DNA from 3 places in the Atlantibacter sp. MEI4A-1023 genome. Region 3 is predicted to be linked to each of the others. Evidence: predicted binding sites of a transcription regulator. Region 3 holds the regulator's gene; each other region holds the start of a gene.

Region 1 (4,568 bases), 1.0 Mb from region 3:
AGACAAGGCGCGCAAGGACGAAGCACAGTGAACTGTGCGGGTCATTTCGCAACGCAGTGTCAGGGAAAATTTGGTAGGCCTGAGTGGACTTGAACCACCGACCTCACCCTTATCAGGGGTGCGCTCTAACCACCTGAGCTACAAGCCTGCAGAGATTTTTACTGCTCGTTTTCTATCAGACAATCTGTGTGAGCACTGCGCGGGCTGTATCTTTAAGGTAAGGAGGTGATCCAACCGCAGGTTCCCCTACGGTTACCTTGTTACGACTTCACCCCAGTCATGAATCACAAAGTGGTAAGCGCCCTCCCGGAGGTTAAGCTACCTACTTCTTTTGCAACCCACTCCCATGGTGTGACGGGCGGTGTGTACAAGGCCCGGGAACGTATTCACCGTGGCATTCTGATCCACGATTACTAGCGATTCCGACTTCATGGAGTCGAGTTGCAGACTCCAATCCGGACTACGACGCACTTTATGAGGTCCGCTTGCTCTCGCGAGGTCGCTTCTCTTTGTATGCGCCATTGTAGCACGTGTGTAGCCCTGGTCGTAAGGGCCATGATGACTTGACGTCATCCCCACCTTCCTCCAGTTTATCACTGGCAGTCTCCTTTGAGTTCCCGGCCGGACCGCTGGCAACAAAGGATAAGGGTTGCGCTCGTTGCGGGACTTAACCCAACATTTCACAACACGAGCTGACGACAGCCATGCAGCACCTGTCTCACAGTTCCCGAAGGCACTTCCGCATCTCTGCAGAATTCTGTGGATGTCAAGACCAGGTAAGGTTCTTCGCGTTGCATCGAATTAAACCACATGCTCCACCGCTTGTGCGGGCCCCCGTCAATTCATTTGAGTTTTAACCTTGCGGCCGTACTCCCCAGGCGGTCGACTTAACGCGTTAGCTCCGGAAGCCACGCCTCAAGGGCACAACCTCCAAGTCGACATCGTTTACGGCGTGGACTACCAGGGTATCTAATCCTGTTTGCTCCCCACGCTTTCGCACCTGAGCGTCAGTCTTTGTCCAGGGGGCCGCCTTCGCCACCGGTATTCCTCCAGATCTCTACGCATTTCACCGCTACACCTGGAATTCTACCCCCCTCTACAAGACTCAAGCCTGCCAGTTTCGGATGCAGTTCCCAGGTTGAGCCCGGGGATTTCACATCCGACTTGACAGACCGCCTGCGTGCGCTTTACGCCCAGTAATTCCGATTAACGCTTGCACCCTCCGTATTACCGCGGCTGCTGGCACGGAGTTAGCCGGTGCTTCTTCTGCGGGTAACGTCAATGAAAGCGGTTATTAACCACTCTCCCTTCCTCCCCGCTGAAAGTACTTTACAACCCGAAGGCCTTCTTCATACACGCGGCATGGCTGCATCAGGCTTGCGCCCATTGTGCAATATTCCCCACTGCTGCCTCCCGTAGGAGTCTGGACCGTGTCTCAGTTCCAGTGTGGCTGGTCATCCTCTCAGACCAGCTAGGGATCGTCGCCTAGGTGAGCCGTTACCCCACCTACTAGCTAATCCCATCTGGGTTCATCTGATGGCAAGAGGCCCGAAGGTCCCCCTCTTTGGTCTTGCGACGTTATGCGGTATTAGCTACCGTTTCCAGTAGTTATCCCCCTCCATCAGGCAGATCCCCAGACATTACTCACCCGTCCGCCACTCGTCAGCAAAGCAGCAAGCTGCTTCCTGTTACCGTTCGACTTGCATGTGTTAGGCCTGCCGCCAGCGTTCAATCTGAGCCATGATCAAACTCTTCAATTTAAAAGTTTGATGCTCGTGAATTAAACTTCGTAATGAATTACGTGTTCACTCAGAGACTTGATAATTCTATGTGCATCCGAAGATGCTGAGATATCAATCCTGCGAGTGCCCACACAGATTGTCTGATAAATTGTTAAAGAGCAGTTGCGACGCAGCTTTCAGCTCACTGTCGCGAGGTGGCGTATATTACGCTTTCCTCTTTCAGAGTCAACCCTGAATTTCAGGATTTTTCTCTTTGTTGTTCTGACTGTTGCTGTGAAGCATTTCACATTGTCGTCTCAACGGAGGCGCATTATAGGGTTCCCATTTTTTTGCACAAGCCTTTTTTCGATCTTTTATTTCGATCGCTGTTTTTTCATGCTTTTCGCTGCGATCGCATACGATCTGCTTAAAAAATGATACCGTTTTGCCTTGCTTACCCTTCGTAATGCGGCCAAAGTTCCTTTCACAGTCTTTGATTGATGAGGTTTTTATGTCTGCAGTACTGCGTCCTTATAAAGATACCTTTCCCAAACGCGGCCACCGCGTCATGGTCGATTCATCGAGCGTGGTGATTGGCGATGTACGTATTGCCGATGACGTCGGCATCTGGCCGCTGGTTGCAATGCGCGGCGACGTGCATTTTATTGAGATTGGCGCGCGCACTAATATTCAGGATGGAAGCGTGCTTCATGTCACGCATAAGTCATCTTATAACCCGCAAGGGAATCCATTAGTTATTGGCGAAGACGTCACGGTAGGCCATAAAGTGATGCTGCACGGCTGCACCATCGGCAATCGCGTGCTGGTAGGAATGGGCTCTATTGTATTAGATGGCGCGGTAGTAGAAGACGATGTGATGATTGGCGCAGGCAGTCTGGTTCCGCAAAACAGGCGACTGGAGAGCGGTTACTTGTATCTGGGAAGCCCGGTCAAACAAATTCGCCCGCTCTCAGATGCTGAGATACAGGGCTTAGTCTATTCCGCTAATAACTACGTGAAATGGAAAGACGAGTATCTGGATCAAGAAAGCCAAAACCAGCCCTGAGCATCATCGAGCCCTTCAGCAATAAGGGGCTCGAGTTCTTCTTCCAAATCCCAACGGTGTTGGCGAAACCGTTCCAGCCAGTCTGAAGGCGTTTCACCGCCAAAGCGCCTGGCCAGTGTCCCGGCAGATATTGCGCAGTTCACCTGAAACCCACCTGTCAGGGCCGGAAAGCACACTGCACACAACTCTTCATTCCACTGTTCAACATCCGGAAACTGGATCGCCTGATTCATGCCGCCATTTCCTGCTTGAGACGTTCAATTACCGGGACCACATCCGGCATCTGTCCATGCCAAAGCATAAAAGCATGCGCCGCCTGGCCCACCAGCATACCCAACCCATCGGCCATACTGTGCGCACCCAGCGACTCGCACCAGCTTAGGAAAGGCGTACGCCCATGTTGATAGAACATGTCATAACAATGAACGCTGGCGTGAATAAGTGAAGCCGGGATCCCCGGCAGATCGCCAGAAAGCCCGCAGGATGTGGCGTTCACAATAAGCTCGAACTCATGCCCTTCAAGCGCGTCGCCCGCCAACGCAGCCACACTGCCGGTATGACTGAAAAGCGTGGCTAATTGCTCAGCGCGGGACACCGTCCGGTTAGTTATTGTCACCGCGCAGTCTAAAGAAAGCAGTGGAAGCAAGACGCCCCGGGCCGCGCCACCTGCGCCAATTAATAACACGCGCGCGCCAGGCTTAATCATTTTCAGACGCTCTAAATCACTTAGCAGGCCGATGCCGTCCGTGTTATCGCCAAGCAAACGACCATCTTCAAGACGTTTAAGGGTATTCACCGCTCCCGCCAGCGAAGCGCGTTCGGTGAGTTGGTCAGCGCACCCAAATGCTTCTTCTTTGAAGGGAACCGTGACGTTAGCCCCCTTGCCACCTGCCTGAAAAAAAGCATCCAGCGTAGGGATAAACCCATCAAGCGGGGCAAGAACCCGGCCATAAGGATGTTCAATCTGGAGTTGCTGTGCAAAGAGCTGATGAATAAAAGGCGATTTGCTGTGGGCAACAGGGTTGCCGAATACCGCATAAGTTTCCATTACATCACCCCTCACGAAAAAGTTCGCCCGTCAGCGCATCGCAGATCTCTGAAGGATTAACGCGTCCGCCCGTTGCGCCATCCAGCACAGGGAAATCATGACCAAATTGTAGCCGGACTTCCTGAGTGCTACGGCACGGCGGTAAACCGGTTAAGTTAGCACTGGTTGACACTAACGGTTTACCAAACGCTTCACACAGCGCAATTACCAACGGGTGATCGGTTACGCGCACGGCCAGCGTCTCAAAACGACCGGTAAGCCAGCGCGGCGTCGTCTTTTTGGCAGGAAAGACAAAGGTTACAGGGCCTGGCCACCGGGCAAAAACAGCGTCGCGCTGCTCTGCAGTCAAGGCGGCGTCATCAATATAAGGCATGAGTTGGTCGAAACGGGAGGCGATGAGAATTAGTCCCTTTTCCACTGGGCGCTGCTTGAGCGCCAGCAGTCGATTGACCGCAATTTCACTGTCGGGATCGCAGCCTACGCCGAACACAGCTTCGGTAGGATAGGCAATAACTAGTTGTTTTTTCAGGACCTCAACGAGCGATTCGATTGAGTCCGCAGGCAGGTTTTTATTCACTTTTTTCCGCCGTCACCGGCTTTCCACATTGTTTACTGGCGCAACAGAGCTTAGCCCCTTGCGCGGTTTTCTTTTCTATTAGCAGCGGGTAGCCGCATTGCGGGCAAACACCCGCAACGGGTTTAGCATTAAGGACGAACTGGCATTCCGGATAGC
Region 2 (4,568 bases), 2.0 Mb from region 3:
CATAATTGATCCATCGCAATAAGACACTAAACGTTGAGAGGGAGGCGGTATCGCTATGCCAGAGACTAAAAATACAGTGCAAACAAATATGTATGAAGCGCTGGCGTATAAACCGGTACCTCATATTGAGACACTTATTGATTGGCTTTCGCCCCACGCCAACCTTTTTAGAACAAGCGCAAAACAAATTATTAACTACGAGACTTATCATTCCCGGCAATGTTTTCTATTGCTGGAGGGGACCGTTGCGCTATTTCGCAGTCGCGATTGTTTTATGCTGAATTCAGAATCGGCTCCTTATGTCTTTGGATTAAGTAACCAAAGTGCCGATGCGAATTATCTGCATATGCAAACGCTGGAAGAGTCTATTATTGCCAGCATTCCGCTATGTGAGGCTAACCGTATTATTGCTGAACATAATCTCTGGCAAAGCCTCGCGAAGGTATTGATTTATACCGCCGGTCGGATATACGAACATTGCACGCGCATTTATGCGCCATCCTCTTACGATATTATCCGCTCACAATTGTATGAACTGATGGAGGAATCTACAGAAATAAGACTGAGCATTACGGCGGCGAACTATATTCAAACGCGCACCTTTCTCTCTCGCAGCAGTATTATGAAAATCTTAGCCGATCTCAGAAAGGGCGGTTATATCACGACCCGGCGCGGCGTGCTGATGGATATTCCTCATCGGATACCCTTGAAGTACTAAAATTTTTAACCTGCTACAGGTAAGACTGCGCAACTATGCGTATGCTAATACCATCGATATAACGGGTTTGCGAATAAACGCGATGAACAGCGATGATCCTGTTTCTCTGATGAAACTACCGTCTCCCTGGGCGGCGCAGTTACTTGACGAATTGACTCAGGATGAGGACTTTATGACCTGGCCGAAAGGCAGCAAATTACCGTTTCACCAGAAGGGTGAACCGGTGTGCCATTTTGTCCGGCTGGGCACGCTGACGCTGGAACGCAGCGACGATTCGCTTTTAATGGGCACCGTGAGCGCACCGCTGGCGCTGGGGTGGATGAGCGCGATTTCCTCTCGCATCATTATGCGGGCTAAAGAACCCTGCGAAGTCGCAACCCTGGCCCGAACACAGATCATGCAGCGGGTTGACGAAAAGCAGCTCTGGGATCTGGTGGCGAAACATATGCTGCATATCACCAATAAATTGTTTATCTACAATGAAATCCTCACCGCGCCGACGACCTATGAGCTGGTCTGCTATCAGTTAATGAGCCTGATGGAAGAGCCTGACTCGGTCCGCAATAGCACTGCGGCTTATCAGTACATTCTCGATCGCACCCGCCTGTCCCGCAGCAGCGTGATGAAAATGCTCGCTGAGCTGAAAAAAGGCGGATATATCCGGCTTGAACAGGGAAAGCTGATGGTCATCAATTCGCTGCCCGCCGGGTTCTAAGTCCCTTCATCTTCACCAGGTTTCGGCATTTTTGTCGACACCTGCCGACATGCCATTAATTCTTCCTTGTGATCGATGCCCCGCGTGAATGCCATGATCTTTGAACCTGGACAAAGCAACGCGCTGATGGCAGGTAATAAAATACCCGCGCGACGGTAACGGGAATTCGCTTTACGCCTCCTCTGCTTCTGGCGCAGTTATTGCTTTACCTGTGCCGGAAACAATAAGGAGGCGCTATGCATGAACTCACGCTTTGCCAGCGGGCCCTGGAATTAATCGAACAGCAAGCCGTCCGGCACAATGCCCGTAAAGTCACGGCGGTGTGGTTAAAAATCGGCGCGTTCTCGTGCGTAGAGCGCAGCGCGCTGGAGTTTTGTTTTGATCTTATCTGCCGGGATAGCCTGGCAGAAGGCTGCGAACTGCACATTGAGCAGCAAGATGCCGAGTGCTGGTGCCCTGAATGCCAGCAATACGTCACGCTGCTGTCCCAGCGCGTGCGGCAATGCCCGCATTGCGGCTGCGATCAATTAAACATCGTTGCCGACGAAGGTTTGCAGATAAAACGAATGGAAATCGCTCAGGAGTAAATTATGTGTACCACATGCGGTTGCGCCGAAGGCAACCTTTATATTGAAGGTGACGAGCGCAACCCGCACTCCGCCTTTCGCAGCGCGCCTTTTGCACCGGCTGCGCGTCCTAAGATGCACATCAACGCTATCCGTACCCAGGATTTCAGCCCCAGCGAAAGCGGGCAGGGCGATCTGCACTACGGCCACGGCGAAGCCGGTACCCACGCACCGGGCATGAGCCAGCGGCGGATGCTGGAAATCGAAATCGACGTGCTGGATAAAAACAACCAGCTTGCCATTCGCAACCGCGCCCGTTTCGCGGCCCGCGAGCAACTGGTACTGAACCTGGTGTCCAGCCCCGGCTCCGGTAAAACCACCTTACTGACTGAAACCCTGAAACGCCTGCATGGCACGGTGCCATGCGCGGTTATCGAAGGCGACCAGCAAACCGTGAATGACGCCGAGCGCATCCGCGCTACCGGTACGCCAGCGATTCAGGTGAATACCGGTAAAGGCTGCCACCTCGATGCGCAAATGATCCATGACGCTATGCAGCGCCTGCCGCTGGATAATAACGGCATCCTGTTTATCGAAAACGTCGGCAACCTGGTGTGCCCGGCCAGCTTCGACCTGGGCGAACGCCATAAAGTCGCGGTGCTGTCGGTGACCGAAGGGGAAGATAAGCCGCTTAAATATCCGCATATGTTCGCTGCCGCCTCGGTCATGTTGCTGAACAAAGTCGATTTACTGCCGTATCTCACCTTCGATCTGGATGCCTGCCTCGCCAGCGCCCGGGCGGTGAATCCGGATATCGAAATCATGCTGGTTTCCGCCACAACGGGGGAGGGCATGGATGCCTGGCTCGCCTGGCTGGAGGCGCAACGATGTGCATAGGCATCCCCGGCCAGATCCGAGAAATTGGCCCCGGTAACAGTGCGCTGATTGACGTGAGCGGCGCCAGGCGTGACGTGGATTTAACCCTGGTGGGCACCCATGATGAACACGGCAATTCACGTGTCGGCCAGTGGGTATTAGTCCATGTTGGCTTCGCCATGAGCGTGATTGACGAGCAGGAAGCCAGGGAAACCCTGGAAGCGCTGCACAATATGTATGAAGTCGAGCCCGACGTGGGCGTGTTGTTGTTCCCCGAGGAGCATCGCTGATGCGTTATGTCGATGAGTACCGCGATCCCGAGCGGGTGATGGCGCTGATTGAAGTATTAAAAGCCCGTGCCCCGTTGTTACCCTATGACGCACAGCGCCCGCTGCGGATTATGGAAGTGTGCGGTGGCCACACTCACGCCATCTTCAAGTTCGGCCTCGATCAACTGCTGCCGGACAATATCGAGTTTATCCACGGCCCCGGCTGCCCGGTGTGTGTACTGCCGATGGGGCGTATTGATAGCTGTCTGGAGATCGCCAGCCATCCTGAAGTGATTTTCTGTACCTTTGGCGATGCCATGCGCGTACCGGGTAAAAACGGCTCGCTGATGGATGCCAAAGCGCGCGGCGCGGACGTGCGGATTATCTACTCCCCGCTGGATGCCTTAAAACTGGCCGAAGCTAACCCGGATCGCAAAGTGGTGTTCTTTGGGTTGGGTTTTGAAACCACCATGCCCACTACCGCCATCACTCTACAGCAGGCGAAACGGCGTAATCTGAATAATTTCTTCTTTTTCTGCCAGCACATCACCCTGATCCCTACCTTGCGCAGCCTGCTGGAACAGCCGGACAACGGTATCGATTCGTTCCTCGCGCCGGGGCACGTCAGCATGGTGATTGGCACGGCGGCGTATCATTTTATCGCTGATGAATTCCAGCGTCCGCTGGTGGTCGCGGGGTTTGAACCTATTGATCTGCTACAGGGCGTGTTGATGCTGGTGGAGCAAAAAATCGCCCGGCACAGCCGGGTGGAAAACCAGTACAAACGCGTGGTGCCCGATGCTGGCAGCCTGGCGGCGCAACAGGCCATTGATGAGGTATTTTGCGTGCAGGGCGATAGCGAATGGCGCGGGCTGGGCGTGATTGAGGATTCCGGCGTGCGGCTCACCGCCCGCTATGCCCATTTCGACGCCGAGCGGCACTTTCACCTTACACCGCAGCAGGTGTACGACGATCCGCGCGCACGCTGTGGCGATGTGCTGACCGGGCGCTGCAAACCCGCCCAATGCCCGCTGTTTGGCGTGCACTGCAACCCGCAAAATGCCTTTGGTGCCCTGATGGTGTCATCGGAAGGCGCTTGCGCCGCCTGGTATCAATATCGTTCCACGGAGTGTGAAGTATGAAGAGCGTTACCCTTGCCCACGGCAACGGCGGCCAGGCGATGCAGCAGCTGATTAATCAGCTGTTTATGAAGGCGTTTTCTAACCCTTTACTCAGCATCCAGGAAGACCAGGCGCGGATCCCGCTGGCGGAACTCACCGCACGGGGCGACAGGCTGGCGTTTTCTACCGACAGCTACGTTATCGATCCGCTGTTCTTTCCCGGCGGCAATATCGGCAAGCTGGCGGTGTGCGGTACGGCGAACGACGTTGCGGTCAGCGGAGCCATTCCGCGCTGGCTCTCGT
Region 3 (4,568 bases):
GCAACACGTTGAATACTTTTCTGATAGTGGCGTGTCGTGGTTTACGAAACCTGTCATGATCATGCTGGATGCCAACAAAGTTCCTACCTGGTCAATCACGTCAGATAAAGCCAAACTGACTAATGACAGGATGCTGTATCTGTATGGCAATGTCGTTGTTGACGCGCTGACCCCTGAAGCGCAATTACGCAAAATTACTACCGATAACGCGCAGATCAATCTACTGACGCAGGATGTGGCGTCAGACGATCTGGTGACGTTATACGGCACCAGCTTTAACTCCAGCGGCCTAAAAATGCGCGGAAACTTACGCAGCAAAACTGCCGAGCTGATTGAAAAGGTTAGAACGTCCTATGAAATTCCAAATAAACAAACTCAGCCTTAACCTTGCCTTATCCGGTGCGTTGCTGGCGGCGGCTTTTCCAGCGCTGGCGCTGACCGGTGATACCGATCAGCCGATTCATATCGAATCCGATCAACAGTCGCTGGATATGCAGGGCAACGTCGTGACCTTCACCGGTAACGTCGTGGTGACCCAGGGCACGATCAAAATCAATGCCGACAAAGTGGTTGTCACCCGTCCGGGCGGCGAGAGCGGCAAAGAGGTGATCGACGGCTACGGTAAACCCGCCACCTTTTTCCAGATGCAGGACAACGGCAAACCGGTTAAAGGCCGTGCCGATACCATGCATTATGAACTGCAGAATGACTTTGTGACCCTGACCGGCAATGCCTTCCTTGAGCAGTTGGACAGCAACATCAAGGGCGACAAAATCACCTACCTGGTCAAAGAGCAGAAGATGCAGGCGTTTAGCGATAAGGGCAAACGCGTGACGACCGTGCTGGTGCCGTCGCAGTTGCAGGACAAGAACAAACCCGCCGCCAATGCGCCAGCGCCCAACAAGAGTAACTAATTTTTTATGGCAACATTAACAGCGAAAAACCTCGCCAAAGCCTATAAAGGCCGCCGCGTCGTCGAGGATGTCAGCCTGACGGTGAATTCAGGTGAAATCGTGGGTCTGCTCGGCCCGAACGGTGCGGGCAAGACCACGACGTTCTATATGGTGGTGGGAATTGTCCCGCGCGATGCCGGGAATATCATCATTGATGATGAAGACATCAGCCTGCTGCCTTTGCATGCCCGCGCCCGTCGCGGTATTGGTTACCTCCCGCAGGAAGCGTCGATTTTTCGCCGCCTGAGCGTTTATGACAACCTGATGGCGGTGTTGCAGATCCGTGACGATCTCACCAGCGAACAGCGTGAAGACCGCGCCGTCGAGCTGATGGAAGAGTTCCACATCGACCACTTGCGTAATAGCCTCGGCCAGTCGCTGTCCGGCGGTGAACGTCGCCGCGTTGAAATTGCCCGTGCGCTGGCGGCGAATCCCAAATTTATTCTGCTCGATGAGCCGTTTGCTGGGGTAGATCCCATCTCGGTAATTGATATTAAACGTATTATTGAGCATCTGCGCGACAGCGGCCTCGGCGTACTGATCACTGACCACAACGTCCGCGAAACGCTGGCGGTCTGCGAGCGCGCTTATATCGTGAGCCAGGGCAACCTGATTGCGCACGGTACGCCTGACCAAATCCTGCAAGACGAACAGGTTAAACGTGTGTATCTTGGGGAAGAGTTCAGACTCTGATACGGTAGAGCAAATCACAGAGGGTTGAAGCTCCCTGACGAAGCTTCAGAATCTGCCTGTGCAGGTATAATTGACGTAAGTACCCCTTGCCGCTTCCCTGCATCGGCCTTCGATGCCAGAGAGGTTGTACAGTTAGGGTATAAACCTGAGGAATGTTGCTCTGAATATGAAGCAAGGTTTGCAACTGAGGCTAAGCCAACAGCTTGCCATGACGCCGCAACTGCAACAGGCGATCCGCTTGTTGCAGCTGTCTACGTTAGAACTCCAGCAGGAGCTGCAACAGGCGCTGGACAGCAATCCGTTGCTGGAGCAAACCGACTTTCATGATGAGATAGACACTCAGGAAGCCCGTGATACTGAAACGCTGGACACCGCCGACGCTCTTGAACAAAAAGAGATGCCGGACGAACTGCCGTTAGACGCCAGTTGGGACGAAATCTACACCGCTGGAACGCCTTCGGGTAACGGGGTGGATTATCAGGATGATGAACTGCCTATCTATCAGGGCGAAACCACCCAGTCACTCCAGGATTACCTGATGTGGCAGGTTGAACTGACCCCCTTTTCCGATACCGACCGCGCAATTGCCACGTCTATCGTCGATGCCGTGGACGACACCGGCTATCTCACCGTGTCGCTGGAAGATATTCTGGAAAGCGTCGGGGATGACGAAACGGATATTGAAGAAGTCGAAGCCGTACTGAAGCGCATCCAGCGTTTTGATCCTGTCGGCGTCGCCGCCCGGGATTTGCGCGATTGCCTGTTGATCCAGCTTTCGCAATATGCCAAAGACACCCCCTGGCTGGAAGAGTCGCGGCTGATCGTCAGTGAGCATCTCGATCTGCTGGCGAATCACGATTTCCGCACGCTAATGCGCGTGACGCGGCTCAAAGAAGACATCCTCAAAGAGGCGGTCAATTTTATCCAGTCCCTCGACCCCAGACCGGGCCAGTCGATTCAAACCAGCGAGCCGGAATATGTCATCCCGGATGTGCTGGTGCGCAAACACAACGGCGTCTGGACGGTAGAACTCAATGCCGACAGTATTCCGCGTTTAAAGATCAATCAACATTATGCCTCGATGGGCAGTAGCGCCCGCAACGACGCCGATGGCCAGTTTATCCGCAGCAACCTTCAGGAAGCACGCTGGTTGATTAAGAGCCTGGAAAGCCGCAACGACACCCTGTTACGTGTTAGCCGCTGCATTGTAGAACAGCAGCAGGCGTTTTTTGAACAGGGTGAAGAACATATGAAACCGATGGTGCTGGCAGATATCGCCCAGGCCGTCGAAATGCACGAATCGACGATTTCGCGCGTCACGACCCAAAAATATTTGCATAGCCCGCGCGGCATTTTTGAACTGAAGTATTTCTTCTCCAGCCACGTGAATACTGAAGGCGGCGGCGAAGCCTCCTCCACCGCTATTCGGGCTCTGGTGAAGAAATTAATTGCCGGCGAGAATCCGGCAAAACCCCTGAGCGACAGTAAACTGACCTCCATGCTGTCTGAACAAGGTATCATGGTGGCACGCCGTACCGTCGCCAAATATCGAGAGTCTCTGTCCATTCCGCCGTCAAACCAGCGTAAACAACTGGTCTGATATAACCGATAAGGAAGACACTATGCAGCTCAACATCACAGGACATAACGTCGAAATCACTGAATCTTTGCGCGAGTTTTTGAACACGAAGTTCGCCAAGCTGGAGCAGTATTTTGAAAGGATAAACCAGGTCTATATTGTGCTGAAAGTGGAGAAGGTCACTCACATTTCGGATGCGACTCTGCATGTGAACGGTGGGGAGATTCATGCCAGTGCGGAAGGGCAAGACATGTATGCAGCCATCGACGGGCTTATTGATAAACTGGCGCGTCAATTGACTAAACATAAAGATAAACTAAAACAACATTAAGAGTCCGGGCGTTTACCTGGTGTTTCAACGGCTCGTGGTCACTGACGACGAGCCGTTGGCATTGAGAATGCTTAGGTGAAAATATGATGACTTATGATTTGAGCAGTGTCCTTAACCAGGAATGTACCCGCAGCGGTGTTCACTGCCAGAGCAAAAAACGCGCTCTGGAAATCGTCAGCGAACTGGCCGCAAAACAGTTAAGCCTGCCGCCACAAGTGGTATTTGAAGCGATCCTGACCCGCGAACGTATGGGCAGTACCGGTATCGGCAACGGCATTGCCATTCCACACGGCAAACTGGAAGAAGATACCTTGCGCGCCGTAGGCGTGTTTGTACAGCTTGAGACGCCTATTGCATTCGATGCCATTGATAACCAACCCGTAGATCTGCTGTTTGCCTTACTGGTCCCGGCAGATCAAACCAAAACGCATTTGCATACCCTGTCATTAGTGGCGAAGCGTCTGGCGGACAAAACGATTTGCCGCCGCCTGCGTGCCGCGCAAAGCGACGAAGAGCTGTATCAGATCATTACTGAAGGCAGCAATGAAAACCAAAGTGAATAATCGGGTGGAGGAAGTCACCCTGGCTGTACCGAAGCAGCCCGCCGTGTGGGAGAAATCGAGATGGTATTGATGATTGTCAGCGGACGCTCAGGCTCAGGAAAGTCCGTGGCGTTGCGTGCGCTGGAAGATATGGGGTTCTATTGCGTAGACAACCTGCCGGTTGTGCTCCTACCCGATCTTGCCCGGACGCTTTCAGATAATCATATTTCCGCCGCTGTCAGCATTGACGTTCGCAACATGCCGGAATCACCGGAAATTTTCGAACAGGCGATGAACAACCTGCCGGATACCTTCTCGCCGCAGTTGCTGTTTCTCGATGCCGATCGCAATACGCTGATCCGCCGTTACAGCGATACCCGTCGCCTGCACCCTCTTTCCAGCAAGAATCTCTCACTGGAAAGCGCTATCGACAAAGAAAGCGATCTACTGGAGCCGCTGCGTTCCCGCGC

What was found. Region 3 encodes sigma-54, which starts transcription at its own class of promoters, with help from an activator protein. Its sites were predicted from a motif close to GTTGGCACANNTTTCGCTNT; they were not measured.
Region 1: ACVV26_RS02140 (gamma carbonic anhydrase family protein) is a predicted target of sigma-54. The motif match lies at 1,936-1,955, and genes of this name have one in related genera.
Region 2: hypA (hydrogenase maturation nickel metallochaperone HypA) is a predicted target of sigma-54. The motif match lies at 1,621-1,640, and genes of this name have one in related genera.

The regions. Positions count from the first base shown of each region.
Region 1 is NZ_CM149568.1:430,823-435,390, reverse strand. It holds tRNA gene ACVV26_RS02150 (tRNA-Ile) at 72-148, opposite strand; rRNA gene ACVV26_RS02145 (16S ribosomal RNA) at 219-1,760, opposite strand; gene ACVV26_RS02140 (gamma carbonic anhydrase family protein) at 2,233-2,787, shown strand; gene ACVV26_RS02135 (DUF1488 family protein) at 2,763-3,020, opposite strand; gene aroE (shikimate dehydrogenase) at 3,017-3,835, opposite strand; gene tsaC (L-threonylcarbamoyladenylate synthase type 1 TsaC) at 3,840-4,412, opposite strand; gene ACVV26_RS02120 (DNA topoisomerase family protein) at 4,405-4,568, opposite strand, start outside.
Region 2 is NZ_CM149568.1:1,405,476-1,410,043, forward strand. It holds gene ACVV26_RS06790 (winged helix-turn-helix transcriptional regulator) at 56-718, shown strand; gene ACVV26_RS06795 (winged helix-turn-helix transcriptional regulator) at 801-1,433, shown strand; gene hypA (hydrogenase maturation nickel metallochaperone HypA) at 1,670-2,020, shown strand; gene hypB (hydrogenase nickel incorporation protein HypB) at 2,024-2,896, shown strand; gene ACVV26_RS06810 (HypC/HybG/HupF family hydrogenase formation chaperone) at 2,887-3,165, shown strand; gene hypD (hydrogenase formation protein HypD) at 3,165-4,286, shown strand; gene hypE (hydrogenase expression/formation protein HypE) at 4,283-4,568, shown strand, end outside.
Region 3 is NZ_CM149568.1:4,124,716-4,129,283, forward strand. It holds gene lptC (LPS export ABC transporter periplasmic protein LptC) at 1-385, shown strand, start outside; gene lptA (lipopolysaccharide ABC transporter substrate-binding protein LptA) at 354-914, shown strand; gene lptB (LPS export ABC transporter ATP-binding protein) at 921-1,646, shown strand; gene rpoN (RNA polymerase factor sigma-54) at 1,813-3,246, shown strand; gene hpf (ribosome hibernation promoting factor) at 3,269-3,556, shown strand; gene ptsN (PTS IIA-like nitrogen regulatory protein PtsN) at 3,640-4,119, shown strand; gene rapZ (RNase adapter RapZ) at 4,180-4,568, shown strand, end outside.